DNA from 3 places in the Paenibacillus filicis genome. Region 2 is predicted to be linked to each of the others. Evidence: riboswitches for the same ligand, from Rfam matches in the RefSeq annotation. Region 2 holds a riboswitch; each other region holds the start of a gene.
What was found. Region 2 has a riboswitch for ZMP and ZTP ahead of WMW72_RS12980 (TetR/AcrR family transcriptional regulator). Riboswitches for the same ligand answer to the same signal wherever they lie in the genome.
Positions count from the first base shown of each region.

Region 1: another riboswitch for ZMP and ZTP. It lies ahead of WMW72_RS22855 (DJ-1/PfpI family protein); the one in region 2 lies ahead of WMW72_RS12980 (TetR/AcrR family transcriptional regulator).
Region 3: another riboswitch for ZMP and ZTP. It lies ahead of WMW72_RS19505 (bifunctional 5,10-methylenetetrahydrofolate dehydrogenase/5,10-methenyltetrahydrofolate cyclohydrolase); the one in region 2 lies ahead of WMW72_RS12980 (TetR/AcrR family transcriptional regulator).

Region 1 covers NZ_JBBPCC010000016.1:137,789-144,148, forward strand. The annotation lists gene WMW72_RS22845 (helix-turn-helix domain-containing protein) at 1-984, opposite strand, end outside; partial or broken gene WMW72_RS22850 (Rpn family recombination-promoting nuclease/putative transposase) at 1,533-2,384, opposite strand; ZMP/ZTP riboswitch at 2,572-2,651, shown strand; gene WMW72_RS22855 (DJ-1/PfpI family protein) at 2,709-3,281, shown strand; gene WMW72_RS22860 (AraC family transcriptional regulator) at 3,377-4,279, shown strand; gene WMW72_RS22865 (hybrid sensor histidine kinase/response regulator) at 4,386-6,360, opposite strand, start outside.
Region 2 covers NZ_JBBPCC010000007.1:149,223-155,582, forward strand. The annotation lists gene WMW72_RS12970 (Ger(x)C family spore germination protein) at 1-322, shown strand, start outside; gene WMW72_RS12975 (GMC oxidoreductase) at 397-2,007, shown strand; ZMP/ZTP riboswitch at 2,082-2,161, shown strand; gene WMW72_RS12980 (TetR/AcrR family transcriptional regulator) at 2,428-3,009, shown strand; partial or broken gene WMW72_RS12985 (arginase family protein) at 3,068-3,897, opposite strand; partial or broken gene WMW72_RS12990 (winged helix-turn-helix transcriptional regulator) at 3,901-4,134, shown strand; gene WMW72_RS12995 (MerR family transcriptional regulator) at 4,155-4,514, opposite strand; gene WMW72_RS13000 (nitroreductase family protein) at 4,631-5,269, shown strand; gene WMW72_RS13005 (alpha/beta fold hydrolase) at 5,454-6,206, shown strand; gene WMW72_RS13010 (alpha/beta fold hydrolase) at 6,221-6,360, shown strand, end outside.
Region 3 covers NZ_JBBPCC010000013.1:28,228-34,587, forward strand. The annotation lists gene WMW72_RS19480 (TraX family protein) at 34-654, opposite strand; gene WMW72_RS19485 (GNAT family N-acetyltransferase) at 705-1,136, opposite strand; gene WMW72_RS19490 (P-loop NTPase family protein) at 1,207-1,761, opposite strand; gene WMW72_RS19495 (TetR/AcrR family transcriptional regulator) at 1,890-2,525, opposite strand; gene WMW72_RS19500 (MBL fold metallo-hydrolase) at 2,531-3,250, opposite strand; gene WMW72_RS19505 (bifunctional 5,10-methylenetetrahydrofolate dehydrogenase/5,10-methenyltetrahydrofolate cyclohydrolase) at 3,421-4,272, opposite strand; ZMP/ZTP riboswitch at 4,333-4,414, opposite strand; gene ilvD (dihydroxy-acid dehydratase) at 4,460-6,151, opposite strand; gene WMW72_RS19515 (GntR family transcriptional regulator) at 6,172-6,360, opposite strand, start outside.

The sequences.
Region 1 (6,360 bases), on a different contig from region 2:
GAGAATCTGCAGCCGTCTGGACTGCTGTGTCTGCCAGTAGAGGGGGTGAAACGAAGGGGAGACTTGAGATAATTGAAAATGCCCATTCACCCAAGTATCGGTAATGGCCGCACAAGGCGTAACGCCGAGCGAGAGCAAGTCCAGCGTATAGGCATGATCCAAGGAGGCGATTGTATGGGGCTTCCGTACATATATCGTTGGAGACATTCCAGTGACCTGCTTGAATTTACGGCTCAAATAAAATTCATCGGAATACCCCACCTGGCGGGCAATTTCGTTTAAGGATTGTCGGGATTGAAGCATAATTGCCTTCACCTTATCAATGCGTATACGATTGAGATATTCGTTAAAGGTAAAGCCAGTGCGCTGCTTGAAGCTTGACGTGAATTGACGCAGGCTTAAACCGGATAGGCTTACCACATCATCTCTTTGGATTTTGCGGTCATAATGCGTGTGCAAATAAGAAATAACCTGGTCCATACCGTCCAGCTGTTGGGTAAAAGAAATACAATCGGGCTGTTCAAGTGCCCAGCTTGCATCGGCGAATAGAAGCATGAATTGAGCTTGTACCGGGAGACGCTGCGATAGGCTGTTATACAGCCGATTTTCGTAGGCATCAAATAGCGCGGATGCCTGATCAAGCAGACTGGCATGATTCAGTTCAGCGAGCGTCGGCATGAGCGGGGAGTCTGTGGACGATTCCTCGCCTATCCATTCGTAGTCGCAGGCATAAAAACGAAGCTGTCCGGCGGACGTTGAGGTCTCGGTCAGATCTTTTCCAAAATGAATGGATGTATGTGGCGGCAGGCATACACAACTGAAGCCTTCCAGCCTATGGGTGTGGTTGTTGATCGTCACTGTAGCTGCATGTGCCTGTATCACGAATAAGCTAGAGGTATTCCGGTGATAGCGAAGGCCCTCGGTGTGCAAGGCCTCTGCATGCCTATACATGTTGCTCAGTACAGGAAGTCCTGAATGCTTCATACGAGTGCCAGCTCCTTCTAGGATGCTTTTCTTCATTAAAAGTATAAGGGAAGGGCATTCGTTCGCGCAAAGAGCACCTAAATCCCGCCATCCTAGTGATGGGAAGGTGAACTTATCGTCTTGCTCAAGCCATGGGCGGACAACTGGCTTTGGCTCAATGACTTTGCATCGGCAGCTTCGTCGTAGATGTGATTCTTGCACGAGTAGATTCTCAATCGTAGTCAAGGAGACCGATGAAAATAAGCGTTGTTAGCTCCTCCGAGGATTCTCACTGTGCTGTTGGAGTCCTTCGAGCGAAGGAGTTCTCATGGAAATAAAAAGTGGACAATCCGATTGCGACAGGTGAAGAGATAAAGGGGTAAGGCTGCTCCGTAAACAGCTCGCAAACAAGAAATCGGAGAAAGTGGCTACAACAAGCACGAAACTAGTCACTGCGAGGTAGTCGGCGTGCCTGATAGGCTGATTGTCGGAGCGACAAAGGTCTCGTTTAATCTTCTATTCATGTAAGAGCCAGCCCTATTCGGCTGACTCTTGTATGAATAGACTGTTCAATTGTGATTTTTTAGACCGATAATTTCAGCTTCAGGCAGCCCGGAAGCTTTGATAATAATGGATGTTTCCACTCCGAGGCTAAGAAGCTCTAACGCCATTTCAATGGCTTTCCTTCGTTCGCCACGAGCTTCGCCTTCGGCTAAAGCCCCCTCAATCATGGAAGCTTCATCATGTAAATACTTCTGTCTATCTTCATACAATCGGCGGGCTTCTGCGTCCTGACTAAGAAATTCTAACGTATCCATAGCCTTTTTCAATACAGGTTCGTTCATCGTCAGCACCTCCCAATTGGATCTATCGACACCCTTCAGGAACAGCAACCAGTTTACCAATCCGCCGCTTTCAACGGGGGCAGCTTGGTCACCGAGCTTTGATAATTCGAGAAAATGTAGTTCTATATCATCGATAAGTGGAATGCCAGTACGGTCTTCACGTAGATGAAACACATTATGATATTCATTGTTTGGAAGGAATGAATAATTTAATATGTTGATGGTAACACATTTCTTCAGCATCTTGTAGGAGTGACCCTCTTGTAGCTGTCCACTGTATAGTTTGCTCCAATAAAACATGGTTCTTTTCTCGGTGTCATACTTGTTGAACAGTTGCATCTCAACGTTGATGAGTTCACCTTCTGCTGTTTTGCCACGAATGTCAAGAATGGATTACTTGTCGCGGGGAGCGTCCTTATCGGTATAAGGGTTCAGCAGAGTGATTTCCGTTAAAGGAGGCCTACCGGCTTCAATAAACGTCGTGTTTAAGAATGCAAGCAGAACATCTCGGTTTTCGTCACTGCCGAAGATGCGTTTGAATAAAAAATCATTTCGAGGATCAAGCAGTTCGTTCATCCGTAATCAACTCCATTCATTATTAGTATATCATCTAGCTAAGTTCTTAGACACACCTAAGCAGACACGCTTGTTAATGAATCACATATCTGCATCAACAAATGAATTTGGTACGAATAGAACCCTTCTCGCCTACGCAGGATTGTGCTTGATTAATCCAAGCTTCCGGCATACAATATAGTAAATATTTGGTATGTGCAACTGGCGTAAACGTGGAGTACCACGAGGGAGCACATAGTCATATCGCCGTACGCCTGGGCAAAGTATTTGATCTTCGATCAGATGCTTTTTTTATTTCACTTGAGGAAAGGTCAGGTGTAGGGAATGAAAATGGCGTTTATATTGTTCGACAAGATGACAGCGTTAGATTTTGTTGGCTTCTATGAAGCTGTAACGTGGATGGGGATTCTACGAGCGAAGGAAGAGGTATCCTGGGATTTTTGCTCGAATCAAGAGGAAGTCACCGATGATCGAGGATTAACGATCAAAGTTAGTCAGGTCTGCCCCGAGCTTTCGGTCTATGATTTGATCTTTATTCCTGGGGGGCTATCGACAAGGCAGCTGAGATTTGATACCGATTTTATATCATGGATTCAGACGGCACGAGATGTGGAGTACAAGGTATCGGTCTGTACGGGGGCTTTGATTCTGGGAGCTGCGGGGTTTCTGGACGGGAAGAAGGCAACAACCAACCCTTCTGCCTATGATCTGTTGGCACCTTACTGTGCAGAAGTGATCAGAGAACGCTTCGTCCGAGACGGTAACCTGTTTACGGGCGGAGGCGTGTCAGCTTCGATTGATTTGGGGCTGTATGTGATTGAGTCCCTTACCAGCCCAGAGGTAGCGCGGCAGGTCCAGGACAAGATGGACTACCCGTACTATAGGTCGATGCGATAGAAGCTGAATGGTTAGAGCAGGTGGAACAAACAGCAAAAAACGTCAAGAACAAAGGTTCGTATTCGTTTATAATCAAGCAGAAAGGAAGAGGGTGAATGTCAACTTATGAAGGCTTGATGCAACGGGTGGTGGATGAGATCGAGGCGAGGCTGGGCGAGGAGCTTACCCTGTCTTCGCTGGCTCAGCTGGCGAATTTCTCAGACTTTCATTTCCATCGGGTTTTTCAATCCATCGTGGGTTGGCCGGTGATGGAATATGTCCGCGGGCGCAGACTGTTCCATGCGGCATGCCGGGTGGCCGGGACGAAGGATAAGCTGATGGATATCGCTTTGGACTACGGGTTCGGCACACCGGAAACATTCATCCGAGCTTTTCGCAAGATGTATGGCATGACACCAGGGGAGTATCGCAAGCAAGGTCTGCGCCCCCATGCCTCTGATAAAGCCAACGTGCTTGAGCGGAGGCTCAATCTCGACTCAGGAGGAATTCGCATGGAATTTCGCGTGGTTACCAAGCCCGGCTTTGATGTGATTGGCTACTCGATCCGCACCCGTAATAAGGACGGTCAGAACAACCGGGATATCCCGGCTTTCTGGCAGCGGTATTTGCAGGAGAAGCAAGGACAGGCCTTGTATGAACAAGCGGCTTCGACAGCGGAGTATGGCATCTGTGGAGACTTTGATATGGATACCGGTGAGTTCACTTACATCATAGGGGTGGAGGCCAAAGAGGGAGCCATTGTACCGGAAGGGGCCATTCGCCGGCACTATCCGGAGCAGACCTATGCCGTATTTACGACCCCGAAGGCGGCTCATGATCAATTTACTACAGCCATTCAGAGCACGTGGAACGCCATTTTCAGCGAGTGGTTCCCTCAATCCGGCTATGAGCACGGAGGAGCCGCTGAATTTGAATATTATGATGAGCGCTGCTGGCAGGACCGCAACGAGCTGCTTGAGATGGACATCTACATTCCGGTCAAACCCAGGAACGGTTAGATTCTGCACCACCAAGGCGGCGAGTTCAGCGAGCGTCCTTGATCACGGCGGATAAGACAAAGAGCGGCAGCCTCACGAGGCTCCGCTCTTTTGTTAGATGAATCTTTTATCGATCGGGGATCACGAAGGATACGGTAGTTCCCTCACCGGGCTTACTGATGATAGATAGTCCCTGACCGTACAGTTGGATCAACCGCCGGTTCGTATTCGCGATTCCAATTCCGCCCTTGCCCTTCAGGGTTGGGTTCAGTAGCTGGACCACCTTGCCAGGCTCCATACCCTTGCCGTCATCCTTGATTTCCACTAACGTGAAGCCTTCCTGGCGGGTAATCCGGATCTGGACGGTGCCGCCTTTCCTTTGACTCAGGACTCCGTGCTTCACCGCATTTTCAACCAGCGGCTGGATCGATAGCGGAGGGAGAAGCAGGCGGATATCGGGCTCCAGCTCCCAGACCACCGACAGTCTGTCCTCGAACCGTTCTTGCTCGATATACAGGTAGGCTTCCGCCAGCCTCAGCTCATGATCCAGCTCCACCAGATGTCCTGTATTCAGGAAATCAAAGCTAATCCGCAAAAAGGACGTGAATGCCTCGCCCAGACTTCGCATCTTCTCCGTATCGATCTCGCTAAGCACCATGATGGAATTCAGCGTATTGAATAGAAAATGTGGCTGAATCTGAGCCTGAAGATAAGCGGCTTCTATGCGTAACCGTTCATTCAGGGACTGCTTCATCGCGATCAGCGCCCTGATCCGGTACTTCAGCTCCATCGCGTCCACAGGCTTGGTCACATAATCATTGGCACCCGACGAAAAGCCCGTATAGATATCGGCAGGCTGACTGCGGGCCGTCAGCAGCAGAACCGGCAAATCCGAGACGGAGTAGCGTTCCCGCACCCGCTGGGTTAACTCATAGCCGGACATATTCGGCATCATGACGTCGGCAATCAGCAGATCCCACTGCCCGGTCTGCAGCAAGGCAGCCGCCTCGCGGGCCGAACTGGATGTTGTGATGCGATACGGCTCCGCCGAAAGGATACCGACGAGCACGTTCAGATTAACGGGGTCGTCATCGACCACCAGGATATTCACGTCCCCCTCGCTCAGCAGCGGCGTGGATAGCGCAGGGGCAGCCTCCGCATAGGGGAAAGCTTCGGTTGGAATGAATCCGGCCGGTATCTGCTCTTGCATACTGGCTTGAACCGGTCCCGGCTGCAGGAGATCATGGGAGCCCGGAGGCTGCGAATCATCCGCGATCGGCAGGCCAAAGCTGAATGTGGAACCTTTCCCCGGCTCGGAGCGGACGGTCAAGGTCCCGCCGTGCAGGTCGACCAGCTGCTTGCAGATGCTGAGTCCGAGCCCGATCCCCCTTCCGTCGCTCACTCCGGTAGCCCCTTGTTCATAGGGGAGAAAGATGCGCCCCTGGGTTTCCCCATCCATACCGCTCCCGGTATCCGAAACGTGGATCATGACCTGGTTATCCCGCACCTCGGCGGATACGGTAATCGACCCTTCCTCTGTGTACTTGAGGGCATTATGCAGCAAATTATATAGCACCTGCACCAGTCTCTTCTCGTCAGCCATGACCGGGGGCATAGCTTCCGGCACCTGCGTCAGCAGCTCCACCGGCTTGCCCTCCACCATAAAATGAAGCATGCCCATCACGCCGGGAACGACCGCTTGAATCTGCAGCGGCTCCGGCTTCAACGCAATACGATGCTCCTGGAGACGCGCGACATCAAGAAGATCGCCGAGCAGATGGGACATGCGGCGGCTGATCGTAATCAGCAGCTCCATATCCTTCACACTTTGGTCAGTCAGTTGGGCTTTCTCCTTGGTGACCACAGTCTGGGCGATATTCATAATGCCGTGAAGGGGCGTGCGCAGCTCGTGCGACGTATTGGCTAGAAATTGATCCTTCAGCTTGTCGGTTTTCTGTAGCTGCTCGTTGAGCTGGGCATTTTCTCTGACATTGCGGAAATATTTCTTAAACCAATAGGTGGAAAACCCGATGATCGTCGCCAGAATATCGATGGGATAGTAGACCGGAGTGGTACCCGCGATTTTCCATAACAGGTTGGAT
Region 2 (6,360 bases):
CTACCGTCAAGATAAATTTCAATTTGATATTCACGTGACGATGGCCGTTGCGCTTACGGAAAAATTATTTGCTTATGATGTACGAACGAAAGGAGCCCAATTGGAGAAGATGATTTCTGAACAAACGCAGAAACAAATTCAGCAGCTTATTAAAAAAAACCAAAAACATCATATCGACGCGATTGGGCTGGGGCTCTATGCACGGGCTCATGAGTACGACCAGTATAAGAAGGTGGAGGATCATTGGGGCGATGCACTGGCCACCGCAGACGTCAACGTTGTGGTAAAAGCCATTATTACCTCAATGGGGCCCGTGAAATGACGAAGGTGGAATGAGAGGCGCACCGCCTACATACAGTTTGAATGATATGAACATTCAAGGGCGGAGGCATGATCTTGAGAATCTATATGGCCAAGGAAGGGGATACCTTGCGAACAATCGCAAGTCAGTTTCATCTGGATGCTGCAGAGCTTCATCTTTATAATCCTTCTGTTGCAGATCTTGATCGAATGGTTCAAGGCTCACAAATAAGGCTCCCTGAGGAGGGACAGCCGTCCGATATCGGGATGTGTCCCCCTTCGATTGTTGAAGGAAAACTCGATCATTGGCTCCCGCTTACTCCATTGGAGCAAATGGCCGACTCGGAATATGACGTTTTAATCATAGGCAGCGGTGCAGGAGGCGGCGCCGTTCTTTGGCGATTGTCCGAGCAGTGGGGAAACAATGGGAAAAAGATCGGCGTTGTGGAAGCAGGGGATCTCTTCATGCCTACTCACGTCTTAAATGTGCCTACGATCAACTTCCAACAAGGTTATATGCTTGCTGAGAAGCAGTACAAACCTATTGGACCGAAATATTCAGGCTTCGTCAAGAAACTGGTATTTGGCGGGGGGACATTATTTTGGGGGGCAGTGACTCCGCGCATGTTGAATACCGAGATTGCAAAATGGCCGGTTCCGATACAAGAGATGAATGATTATTACACCATTGCGGAGCGAATCATGAATGTGAATACGGATTTTGCCAAAGGTTCATCATTCTCGGAGGTTTTGCTGCAACGTCTTCAGCAAAATGGATATGCCCATGCGTCCTACAGACCGATGGCGGTCGATTTGGCATCCTCACAGTATGGAATGCTCCACTCCAACGTTTTTTTCAGCTCGATTCATTTTTTTGCTCGTGCATTGAACCGCAGACCTGTCGATATTGCTGTGAATGCCCGTGCAGTCAAGGTGTTAATCGACAATGAACAGGCAGTAGGTGTGGAGGTCATCACTCGAGATCAAAGAAAGTTCGCGCTTAAAGCTAAAAAAGTGGTGATATCAGCTAGTACGTTTGAAACTCCGCGAATATTGCTTGATTCGGGTATTCAAAATCGAGCGATAGGGCATTATCTTGCGGCACATTCAGGGATCTGGGCAGATGGATTTGTCAGACGCGATCAATTCTCTGAAGTCCTTGGCAATTTAAGTCTATACATCCCCGAGTCGGATCAATCCCCGTTCCAGGTTGAACTTCAAAGGTTTGACAAGTATTACGTTTATAAATTTGAGGAGCAACCGGTACTCAAAGATTTGGGACTTTTTGTTTTTGGAGCCGGACAAACCGAGTCGCGTTATGACAACTGCGTGATGCTTGATCCTCTGAAAAAGGACGAACTTGGACTTTCTGAGCTGCAAGTGCATTTTTCTTACAGTGATACCGATAAAAAAGTGATTCGACAAGCTTTGGAAAGTGTGAAGCATATTGTTCAAGTTCTGGGGGTTACTCTAAAAGCCCCGATTTGTGTTCTGTATCCCGGACGTGCCAGACATTTCTCGGGAACCTGCCGGATTGGCACCGATCCGCAGACGGCAGCGGCGAATCCATATGGAGAGATCTTTGGCGTATCCGGTCTATTTGTAGCGGACAACAGCGCGTTGCCTTCCATATCTGCAGCGAATCCGACGTTGTCAACGGTCGCTCTGGCCATCCGGACGGCCGATCATATCATCCGTCAAGCTTAAAACGACTTACCGCGTACAAAAGATTCAGCCCGAATGTCTATGCTCGCCCGATAACGAGAACATTTTTACATTCATTCTATATATGTGACTGGCGTAAACGTGGAGAACCACGAGGGAACACATATTTATAACGCCGCACGCCTGGGCAGAGATAATGGATAAAATCACCATTATCTCTTTATTGTTTATAGGAGCCATTCCTGTAATGAATTAATTTGAGGATTGAATGAAAAAACACCCTCGTTATTGGCGCAGACATCGCCAAAGAAACACATAATAATGAATAATAATTCGTTATTAACGGACTTGAAGCTGCCCGTCATATCAATCGAAAGCTGCAATGGTTGTTGTTATTGCCCAGGTTCTTGACAGAGGCTGTTTATTTATCTACGATTTGATTAGCGAATGGGGGTTCATCATATGCAAGTGTTAAAGGAAGAAATTCGTCATTCGATTTTACGCCGCGCTGGAGAGACGTTCCTGGAGCTTGGCTTCGACAAAACATCGATGAAAGATATAGCGGGCAAAGTCGGAGTGGCCGTCGGTAATTTATATCGCTATTTCCCGAATAAAGAGTCGTTGTTCGAGGCGGTCGTCAAGCCGGCTTATGAGCAGCTATTGCAGCTCATTCAAGTGAATGAGAAAGAGCCGATCGAAGGAGGAGCCGTCATCGACAAGATCGGTACTATTTTTGCAGAGCTCGTGTACGAGCATAGGGAAGGGCTGCTTATTTTGTTATACCGAAGCTCGGGCACAGCGTATGAGGGGGCCAAAGCCGAGTTTTTCGATCATTTGGCCGAACATATGGGCATCCATATAAATGAATACAATCGCAAGTACCCAACTAACCCTTTAAGCCTGCAAGTATCGAGACCGGTTGCCGTCGCTTTTCTCGAAGGATATTTCGATATGATTCGGACGCATTCCGACCGTGACCAGATGACGGAGATCACCAAGCAGTATATGGCCGTTTGGTTTATGGGGTTGAAGGCTGTGTTATAGTTGCTAGTACCGCAAAAGGCCGGGATGAGATGTCATCCTGGCTTTTGTCTGTATGACCTTACTTATTCAAAATAGGTATCTCTCCAAGCAGCTTCTTCAAGTTTATAGAATCCCACGGCATGTGCTCCGTAATACCTAATCCAACAACATCTGCTTCTTCAGATAGTTCTTTAATCAGATGAAGGAGCCCCGGCATTTGCATGGTTCCAGCCGCGGAAAAATCATAATGTGCATCAGGATTGGCGAATAATAAAGAGCGAAATTCCTTAGGATCAAGCACATCTAGATCAAGATGAATGGCCAGGTGCTCAATGTTGCTTTGTTTAATCCAATCTTTTATAGATTCAGTACTTTTCATTAACTCTTGGGTGCCAGCCGTTCTAAGGCCTAGTCTTTGAATGATTTCTGTATCTAGCTCTGTTTGTACATCTAATCCTGCGAAGAAGACATTTTCAGGTTTGAGTGGGATGTTCACATGCTTGGCGAACTCTGCATCGCCTTCTCCCAACAGATTCCCAAGAGGCAAAGTATGGCCGTAGTCATACCCGAAAATTCTACCTAAATCGGTGTGTGCATCGATCCAAACTAACCCTAAATTCCCGCCGTATCGTTCGTTTAAATAGGCAAATGGGGCTTGTTCGACCAAGCAGTCCCCACCGAACATAACTATGCGATCCGGCTTATGAGCATGAATGATATGTTGAGCAGCCTCTAATTGTTCAAGCAGCTGTTTTTTCCATAGATGCCGTTCTCGTTTTCAAGCGGATTTCCGTCATAAGCTTGAACGGGAACATGAATAAGGGGCTGATCATTATCAGGAGCCAGCCAAGCAAGCAGCTCGGCTCCAAAAGAGTAGTTAGGGTTGTTGCCCCCTTGCCATTGCGGCATCAACTCCTGGCCGAAAATCAACCGGTTCGCTTTCAAAGGCGGATAGGGGCTATCACGTATAAAATGTTGAGTTCACAGCTTAAAGAATTGGAAGCAGCTGGTATGGTGAAACGGACCGAATACCCTCAAGTTCCGCCTAAAGTCGAGTACACGCTCACAGAGAAAGCGGAAAGCTTATTGCCCGTTTTGGAAGGGTTATGCGAGTGGGGAGTCACACATCAAAGCTCGAATGAATAGGTAACTTGCATATCGCATTTTCAACACTTTGTTTGAAAATTGGCTTTTCCTTCCAAGACTGCATACAAGAATTTTTTCGACGCACTCAAACGTTTCTGGATCTCATCCATTTCCTTGATTTTTTGCTCAACCATTTGTTTCTTGGCCTCGTAGGATAAGTTAATTTGTTGATCTACAAGCAACCTTAACTCGTCTATAGAAAAGTCGACGGATAAAAGCAGCTTCACATCATTTAGAAACTCAACAATCTCATCCGAATAAATACGATAATTATTGACATCTCTTTGAACAAACTGGCCTGGAATCAGGTTTTTACGTTCATAGAATCTCAAAGTGGATATGGGCAGACCCGTTAATTTGGAAACATCATTTATTTTCATAGCATGACCTCCTGTATCTATTGCTATAAACTTAGGTTCATAGTTCATAATACGAATATGATAACGAACGACATAGCCCATGTCAAAAATTTAACGTTATCAAAGGGAGAGGTTTTATGCTTAACCATATTCTAAACAATGATTTCACCGATATAGTCAAGGGACGGCGTTCTGTGCGTCATTATGATGAGAGCATTAAAATATCCAAAGAAGAGATGAGCGCAATGATTTCGGAAGCTAGCCTGGCTCCTTCCTCTGCTAATATGCAGCCTTGGCGTGTAGTCGTCGTAGACACTCCCGAAGGAAAAGAAAAACTAAGACCTCTTGTGCGCTTCAATACAGCACAAAACGATACTTCATCGGCCATGTTAATCATTTTTGGGGATACTCAGAGCGAATTATATGTGGAGGAAATTTACAATACAGCCGTGGAACAAGGGAAAATGCCAGCTGAAGTACGAGATCGACAACTCGGAACCATACTGTCGATGTATCCGACGCTGCCACAAGAAATCAAAGTTGAAGTTGCAAAAATCGATAGCAGCCTCTTTGCGATGCAGTTCATGTTAGTGGCTCGTGCACATGGGTATGACACGAATCCAATGGCAGGCTTTGAAGTTGATCAGGTAGCAAAAGCATTTGATCTAGATGAGGAACGCTATGCCCCAGTCATGATTATTTCCATCGGAAAAGCCAAAGAAGAGGGACATGAGTCCGTTCGATTGGGTGCTGACAAGATTGTATTTTGGAGATAGTCTTTGCGGAGTTAGTGGAAGTTATGAGTAGGGCTAAGCGCTGGATTTTTCCAGCGCTTTTTTTATTTCTCTTAGAAGGAGGGAACTGAGGTTCAGGAAAAAGGAGTATCCGCCGATGGTGTAGAACTTCTTGTATGGATTACTGCAAAAACGACATTTGCTACGAATAAGGAGCTGAATAAGAGTGCCCTATCTTCCAGGTAAAAGTGTAGAAATCTATTACGAACGGATGGGCAGCGGAAGCCCGGTTATATTCTTACATAGCGGATTTTCCCGAGGAATACTAGCCTTTGCGAGTCAAATACTCGATTTCCAAGGAAAGTATACTTGTTTCTTTCCGGATTTCAGAGGTCATGGCAGAACAAAGAGCGATTCCCTTGTGTGGAGTACCCCACAGCATGCTGACGATATTCTTATGTTTATGGATCAGTTAGACATTCCAAAAGCCCATTTGATTGGATATGGCATGGGAGGAGGAGTTGCTCTTTATTGTGCTGTCAATCAGCCCCATAGAGTTGCAACATTGACTTCAATTGGTCAAAGTGGCTTCATGGCATCAATGGGCTCAGAAGAGTTTGAACCGGAATGGCTTATCCAAAACAAAAAAGATGATTTTATTAGATCTATGGAAGAAAGACATCTAGATGCGCACCTTGGAAATTGGCAAGAATTTTTAAGACAAAAAATAAAGGATTGGCGCACATATCCTCAACTAACGAATGATCAATTAAGTAGCATACCATGTCCCTCGTTGTTTGTCGCTGGGGAATATGATGAATACGCTCCAGAGGAAGATCTTAAACGGGTGACAAGCCTAATTCCTCATTCGCGTTATGTTATAGTACCTGGTGCCAGCCATAGACCTCATATGAGCCGAGAAAGCCCTGTCTTTGTAAACGATAACATTCTTCAATTTTTAGAAACAAACAGTGAATAAGGAGGATAGGAATAATGCCTCATGTGAAGGTTAAGGACTTGGACATGTTTTACGAAAAAATGGGTAATGGGGATCCTATCATTTTTTTGCACAGTGGTTATTCACGCGGTATATTGGCATTCGCCAGTCAGATATTAGATTTTCAAAAACAATA
Region 3 (6,360 bases), on a different contig from region 2:
CCGTTGTAAGCAAGCGGCGGGTTGTGGTTCTATTCAGAATGTAAACAGCGGCCATGTGTGAACGAGCCACAGCACGGTCAGATGCAGCGGATAGAAGCTGCGCCACAACCAGGCAGGAGCCCGCCTGACCTTGGGAGCGGCCTCCGACAGCAGCAGGAGCGTCACTGGCACGCTGAAATACTGCACAGGAACCTGGCGGTACCAGATGAACGTCGCCACCGCATGGACTACGACAGCAGCCCACACCGTGGGTATATACCGGTAGCTCAGTACAAGGGCAAGTCCATACAGCCCGTAATCCAGATCCAGCAGCGCCAGCACGATAGCGGAAGCCGCTACCAGCGGTACTTTCACCAGCAAGCGAGGTTGATCCAGTGCCCAGAGTACAACGACGGACAAAAACAGCGTCCCGATCACATTGAGCTCCTGTGTCTGAAACAATGCCATGTAGGGCAACTGCGAGACGGCGAACAGCAGCAACAGCCGCAGCATGTACCTGCCAACGTTCCGCGTATGCTTGTACCCTTCCACGAGCAGATAGGCATAGACCGGGAAGGCCACCCGGCCCACGATCCGCCAGAGCGGATCATCCGGGAAGAATACGTAACCGATGTGGTCGATTGTCATCGTGATCATGGCGAGCCATTGCCACATCTCAGGTCATCCCCTTCCCGTCACAGGCAGGCTCTAACGCGTTCCAGTCGTTAGGCTTCATCCTCTTCGACGTCATATTCACAGCGAAAGCGCTCGACGCCAGGATATTTCTCCCCCAGACTGAATACGGTAAACCCGATGTTCCGGTAAAAATTCACCGAATCTTCGTCCGTCTCCGCGACGATCCGTAAGGGTTGCTTCAGCTCGATCAGCTCCAGCACTTGACCCCTGCCGTACCCCTGTCCGCGAATATCCGGACGCACGGCAATATGACCGATGGTCAGCTCGCGTTCCGGCGATACTGAAATTCCGACAATCCCTATGATCTCTTCCTGATCTTCATAAGCATACAATTCCAGCTCATCGCTATTCTCGTAGGCTTCCGTAACGGCCTGCAAGCGCTCGGGATCGGGAAATACCGAGTAGCCCAGCAGCTCTTGGATAGCTTCTTCTTTAATTCGTCCTTTAGCGGATACCAGCATGTACATGTTCCTCCGTTTTCAAGCTCCTGCGGCTTGCTTCACAGCTGCCGCAGGAAGCTTCCTTGTTGCTTTAATCCCCGGCAGCCTCAAGCCGAACTTCTGCCTGGGCAGTCCATTCTGTCAGATAGGGCTCGAGCCCGCTGCTGTCATCCAGTACAATCAGCTTATGCTCATAAGGCTGGAGCAGGCTCATAATATCCGGACGGCTCTGTCCGTCGAATTCCCGGTTCCAGCGCAGCAGCTGCAGCAAATCCCACAGCGACTGCTTGTAATTTCCCGTCTCCAGGCCCAGACGCTGCCTGAAGAACCGGGAGATGATCCGATTGCGTCTCTTGCTGGCAGGAGGATCGAGATAGATGATGACATCCGCCTGCCGGAAGCTCTCGCTCAGCCACCGGTGGTGAACCCCTTCGATGATCCATTTCTTCTGGGAGAGCACGCTCTGCAGGATGGCGCTGCGAATTTCATCGGGATTGCGGATATCGGCTCGCGCTGTACGCATCCAAACCATATTGTCCGTCTGATAATGAGGAAGCGACAAGCGCTCGGCGGCCTGTCCGGCCAACCATGTCTTGCCGCTCCCAACAGAGCCGATGATATGAATTTTGCCCGGGCAGCGGGCCATTGACCAAGGTACGGCGCATGCGATAAGACCTCAACCTCACTTCTTGGATAGGGGTATATGCCCCTATTATAAGGGATCATCCCTTAGGTTTCCAACCTGCGGCGCGATTGAGCCTGAATCTGGACGTCTCAGTCTTCCTCCGGCTGCTGTGCATGCTTCAGGACTTCGCCCTGCGTTCCTTCCGTATTCGCCGGCATACTCTGCAGCCTGACGATTCCCGCCAGATACGTATCGATCAGTACCTGCAGCGTGACATCCAGATCCAGCGGAAGCTTGAAGGCTCCCTGCTGCTCCAGCGAAGCGAAGCCGTGCAGCAGACTGCGGAAGCTGCGGATCGCATGCAGCTTCATCTCATCTGACAGTTGATACGCATCCAGCACCCGGCTGATCAGCCCGAGCGTAACCTGGCTCGCTTGCTTGTGTTCGGCATCGCCTTCGGCGGGCGCCTGCAGGGTAGCTTCATAGAGACCCGGATGGCGGCGGGCATACGCGACATAGGCAAGGCTCATCGCCCGGATCGCTTCATCGCCCGAGCGTCCGACAGCGGAGCTCGTCAGATCCGAGGTTAACTGGGATAGGCCATGCAGCGCAAGCGCACGTCGCAGGCCCGTCAGGCCGTTGACATGATTGTACAGAGAGGGGGAGCGTACCTTCAGCTTCTGGGCGAGTGACGCGAGGCTAACTTCCTTGTAGCCCTGCTGGTCGGCCAGCTCTGTCGCGGCCTGGAGGATCGCCCTCAAATCAAGTCCGATTCTCGGGGACATAACCGTCACGCTCCCTTCCCGTTCAGATTGGCTTCCGCTTCCCGAATCGCCCGGTCCATCACTTCCCCCGGCTGCCGGATCAAATCGCCGTGTCCAACAGCTAGCAGCGTCGGGTTGAGCGCTCTCAGCCTGCGCACACTCTCCAGCGCAGAGTGCTTGTGCCAGGTCGCCCAGGCCGGGAACGGGAACCAAGGCACCCATTGCCCGCTTACCGCAATACCTCCGCGGACCTGCATCGCATCGCCTGCGATCAGATGGCCGCTGCGCTGGTCATAGAAGGCCATCGACCCCGGTGTATGGCCTGGTGCCGCTAGCGCGAGCAGGGAACCTACCCGGTCGCCGTCCTGGAGCAGCACATCCGGCCGCGTCCGGACGTTCTTGGGCAAGCTACCGCGGACTGGCGTATCCGGCTCTCCGGGCTCCATCGCGAGATCGCCGTTCAGAAGCTTGGCGTCCCGGCGGGACAAATATACCTTCGCATCCGGCAGCTCCCGCTTCAGCATATCGAGCGCTCCGATATGATCGCTATGCGGGTGAGTAAGCACAATACGGGTAATCGGCTTGCCGAGCGATGCGGATGTCTCTAGAATTCCCTTGCCGCTTACAGAGATACCGGCATCAATCAAGGTCAGCTCTTCTCCTTCGTCGATCAGATATACATTCACCGGAAACCAGGCTGGGAAAACCGTCAATTGAATCAAGCTTTCTATTTGGACTGTACGCATAAGAAAGATCACTCCTCAAAACTAATATAGTTAGTATTAATATAACTAATACCATTAGTTTTAACAAGCTTTTTATTTATTCATGGTCGTTTGCTGAGGCTAGACGCCAAACCTGCAGTGCGGAACTCCACTCCAGTTCCGCACTGCACCGCGATAAGAATTACATCGTTCTATCGGATGGATCTAGCCTGCCTTTCGGCAGCCTCCACGGTATGCTTCAGCAAGATCGCGATCGTGACCGGACCTACGCCCGCCGGTACTGGCGTAATGGCGGCGGCATGCGGGAAGCACGATTCATAGTCCACGTCCCCGATATTGCCTTCATTATATCCTGCATCGATTACGACGGCGCCCGGCTTGATCCAGTCTCCCTGGACAAAGCGAGGCTTGCCCACAGCTGCGACCACGATATCGCCAAGCCGCACGATCTCGTCCAGACGGGCCGTTCGGGAATGGCAAGTCGTGACTGTGGCATGACGGTTCAGCAGCATCGCCGACACAGGCTTGCCCAGAATCGGGCTTCTGCCGATGACGACGGCATGCTTGCCTTCGATCGGAATGTTGTAATCATCCAGTATCGCCATGATCGCCGCGGGCGTGCACGACGGATAATCGGCGAAGCCGAATGCATTTTGGGCGAAGCCCAGCGTCGTGACGCCGTCCACATCCTTATCGATCCGGATGGCCTCGAACGCAGCCCGCTCATCGATATGAGAAGGCACGGGATGCTGCAGCAGGATGCCGTGCACTTGGCTGTCGCCATTCAGCTTATGAATCGCCGCGATCAGCTCCTCAGTCGTAGTCTCTGCCGGCAGATCGACGCGTACCGACTGCATGCCGAGGCGTCTGCACATGTTGCCCTTCATCCGCACATAGGTCGCGGAGGAAGGATCGTCCCCAACCAGAATCGTGGCCAGGCACGGAACGATTCCTCTAGCCGCCAGCCCCTGGATACGGTGGGCCAAATCCTCCTTGATGGCCGCCGCCACTCGATTTCCGTCAAGAAGCCATGTTTCTGTCATCATTTGCTCAGCCCTTTCTGTTCTGCTGAGAAGCATAAAGAGGCAAGGGGAATATCCCCTTACCTCTGCCCAGGCGTACGGCTGAAAATCCGTATGTGCTTCCTCGTGGTACTCCACGTTTACGCCAGTCACACATACCCGTTATTTATCTCTCATTATACGTGTACCCGGTGACGGTTTTCAAGCCTTATTCCCATAAATCCGTCACCGCGCCGCGGGACGCGGACGAGACCAGCCGGGCGTACTTGGCAAGTACCCCTGAGGACGCCTTGAGCGCAGGCGGGGTCCAGGCTTGCGAACGGAGCTCCAGCTCCCCCGCCGTAACAGCGAAGGAGATTTCTTGGGTTTCGCTGTCGATCGTCACGCTGTCTCCTTCCCGGAGAAGAGCAATCGGCCCGCCAACCTGTGCCTCAGGCGCCACATGACCAACCACGAAGCCATGCGAGCCTCCCGAGAATCTGCCGTCCGTGATCAGAGCCACCTCGCCACCCAGTCCTTTGCCGACGATCAGAGCAGTCACAGACAGCATCTCCGGCATGCCCGGACCGCCCTTTGGACCACAATAGCGGATGACAAGAACATCGCCCCGCTGGATCTCATCGCGCATGATCGCCTCGGTCGCCTCGGCTTCGCTGTCATAGACGCGGGCCGGACCGGTGAAGCGCAGCTTCTTCATCCCGGACATCTTCGCAATCGCGCCGTCCGGGGCCAGGTTGCCTTTCAGAACGACGAGCGGGCCATTCGGCTTCAAAGGCTGGTCGAACGGACGGATAATCTGCTGCTCTGGCTGTAAGGGTGCCGCCTCCGCCAAATTCTCGGCCAAGGTCTTCCCGGTGACCGTCAGGCAGTCGCCATGAAGCAGGCCTTGCTCCAGCAGCAGCTTCATCACACCAGGTACACCTCCGATATCATTGAGGTCCTGCATTACATACTTCCCGCTTGGCTTCAGATCGGCCAGATGAGGTACCTTGACGCGGATACGCTCGAAATCGTCATAGGTCAGATCCACCCCAACCGAGTGGGCGATCGCAATCAGATGCAGGAATGCATTCGTAGAGCCGCCGAGCGCCATGACGACGGTAATCGCATTTTCGAAAGCCTTCTTCGTCATAATATCGCGCGGATAAATTTCCTGCTTCAGCAGATCGATCACTTTCTTCCCCGCTTCGGCACATTCCGCCGCCTTATCAGGCGAGATAGCAGGTGTTGAAGAAGAGCCGGGCAGGCTCATGCCGAGCGCTTCGGCAGCTGAGGCCATCGTATTGGCTGTGTACATGCCTCCGCAAGCTCCCGGGCCCGGACAAGCGCTGCATTCCACCTTATACAGCTCAGCGTCCGTGATCTTGCCCTCATGGTATTGACCTACCGCCTCGAAGGCGCTGACGATATCCACATCCTTCCCGTCAAGCTTGCCTGGCTGGATCGTGCCGCCATACACGTACACGGAAGGCAAATTCATCCGGCCGATGGCCATCAGGCAGGCCGGTGTATTTTTATCGCACCCGCCTACGGCGACGAGGCCATCGAACCGCTCGGCATTGGTCACGATTTCGATGGAATCAGCAATGGCTTCCCGGCTAGGCAAGGAGAACGACATCCCTTCATGCCCCATCGAGATGCCGTCCGATACGGTGATGGTATTAAAAATCAGCGGTGCTCCGCCATGCTGCTGAGCCCCTTTTTTGGCCTGAAGGGCCAGCTCATTGATATGCATATTACATGGTGTCACTTCGCTCCAAGTGCTGGCTACGCCAATCATCGGCTTCTTGAAATCCTCATCCTGAAAGCCGACTGCCCTCAGCATCGCCCGGTTTGGCACACGATTGACCCCTTCGCTGATCACCTTGCTGCGAATTCTCAAATCCTTGGACTCCGTCATGCTCATTCACCCTTCCGTTATTAGATTAAGGCATACAGTTCATGCATCGGGCGGATCAGATTCTGCTTCATGGCAGCCGAAGCCGCCTCGCCGTCCCCCTGCTCCAACGCGCGAATCACCTCGTCATGCTCCGCTGCCGAAGCCAGCGTAGCCGTGAGACGCTGCTGGAGGAAGACATACTTGAACCGGCGGATATGAATCTGCAGCGA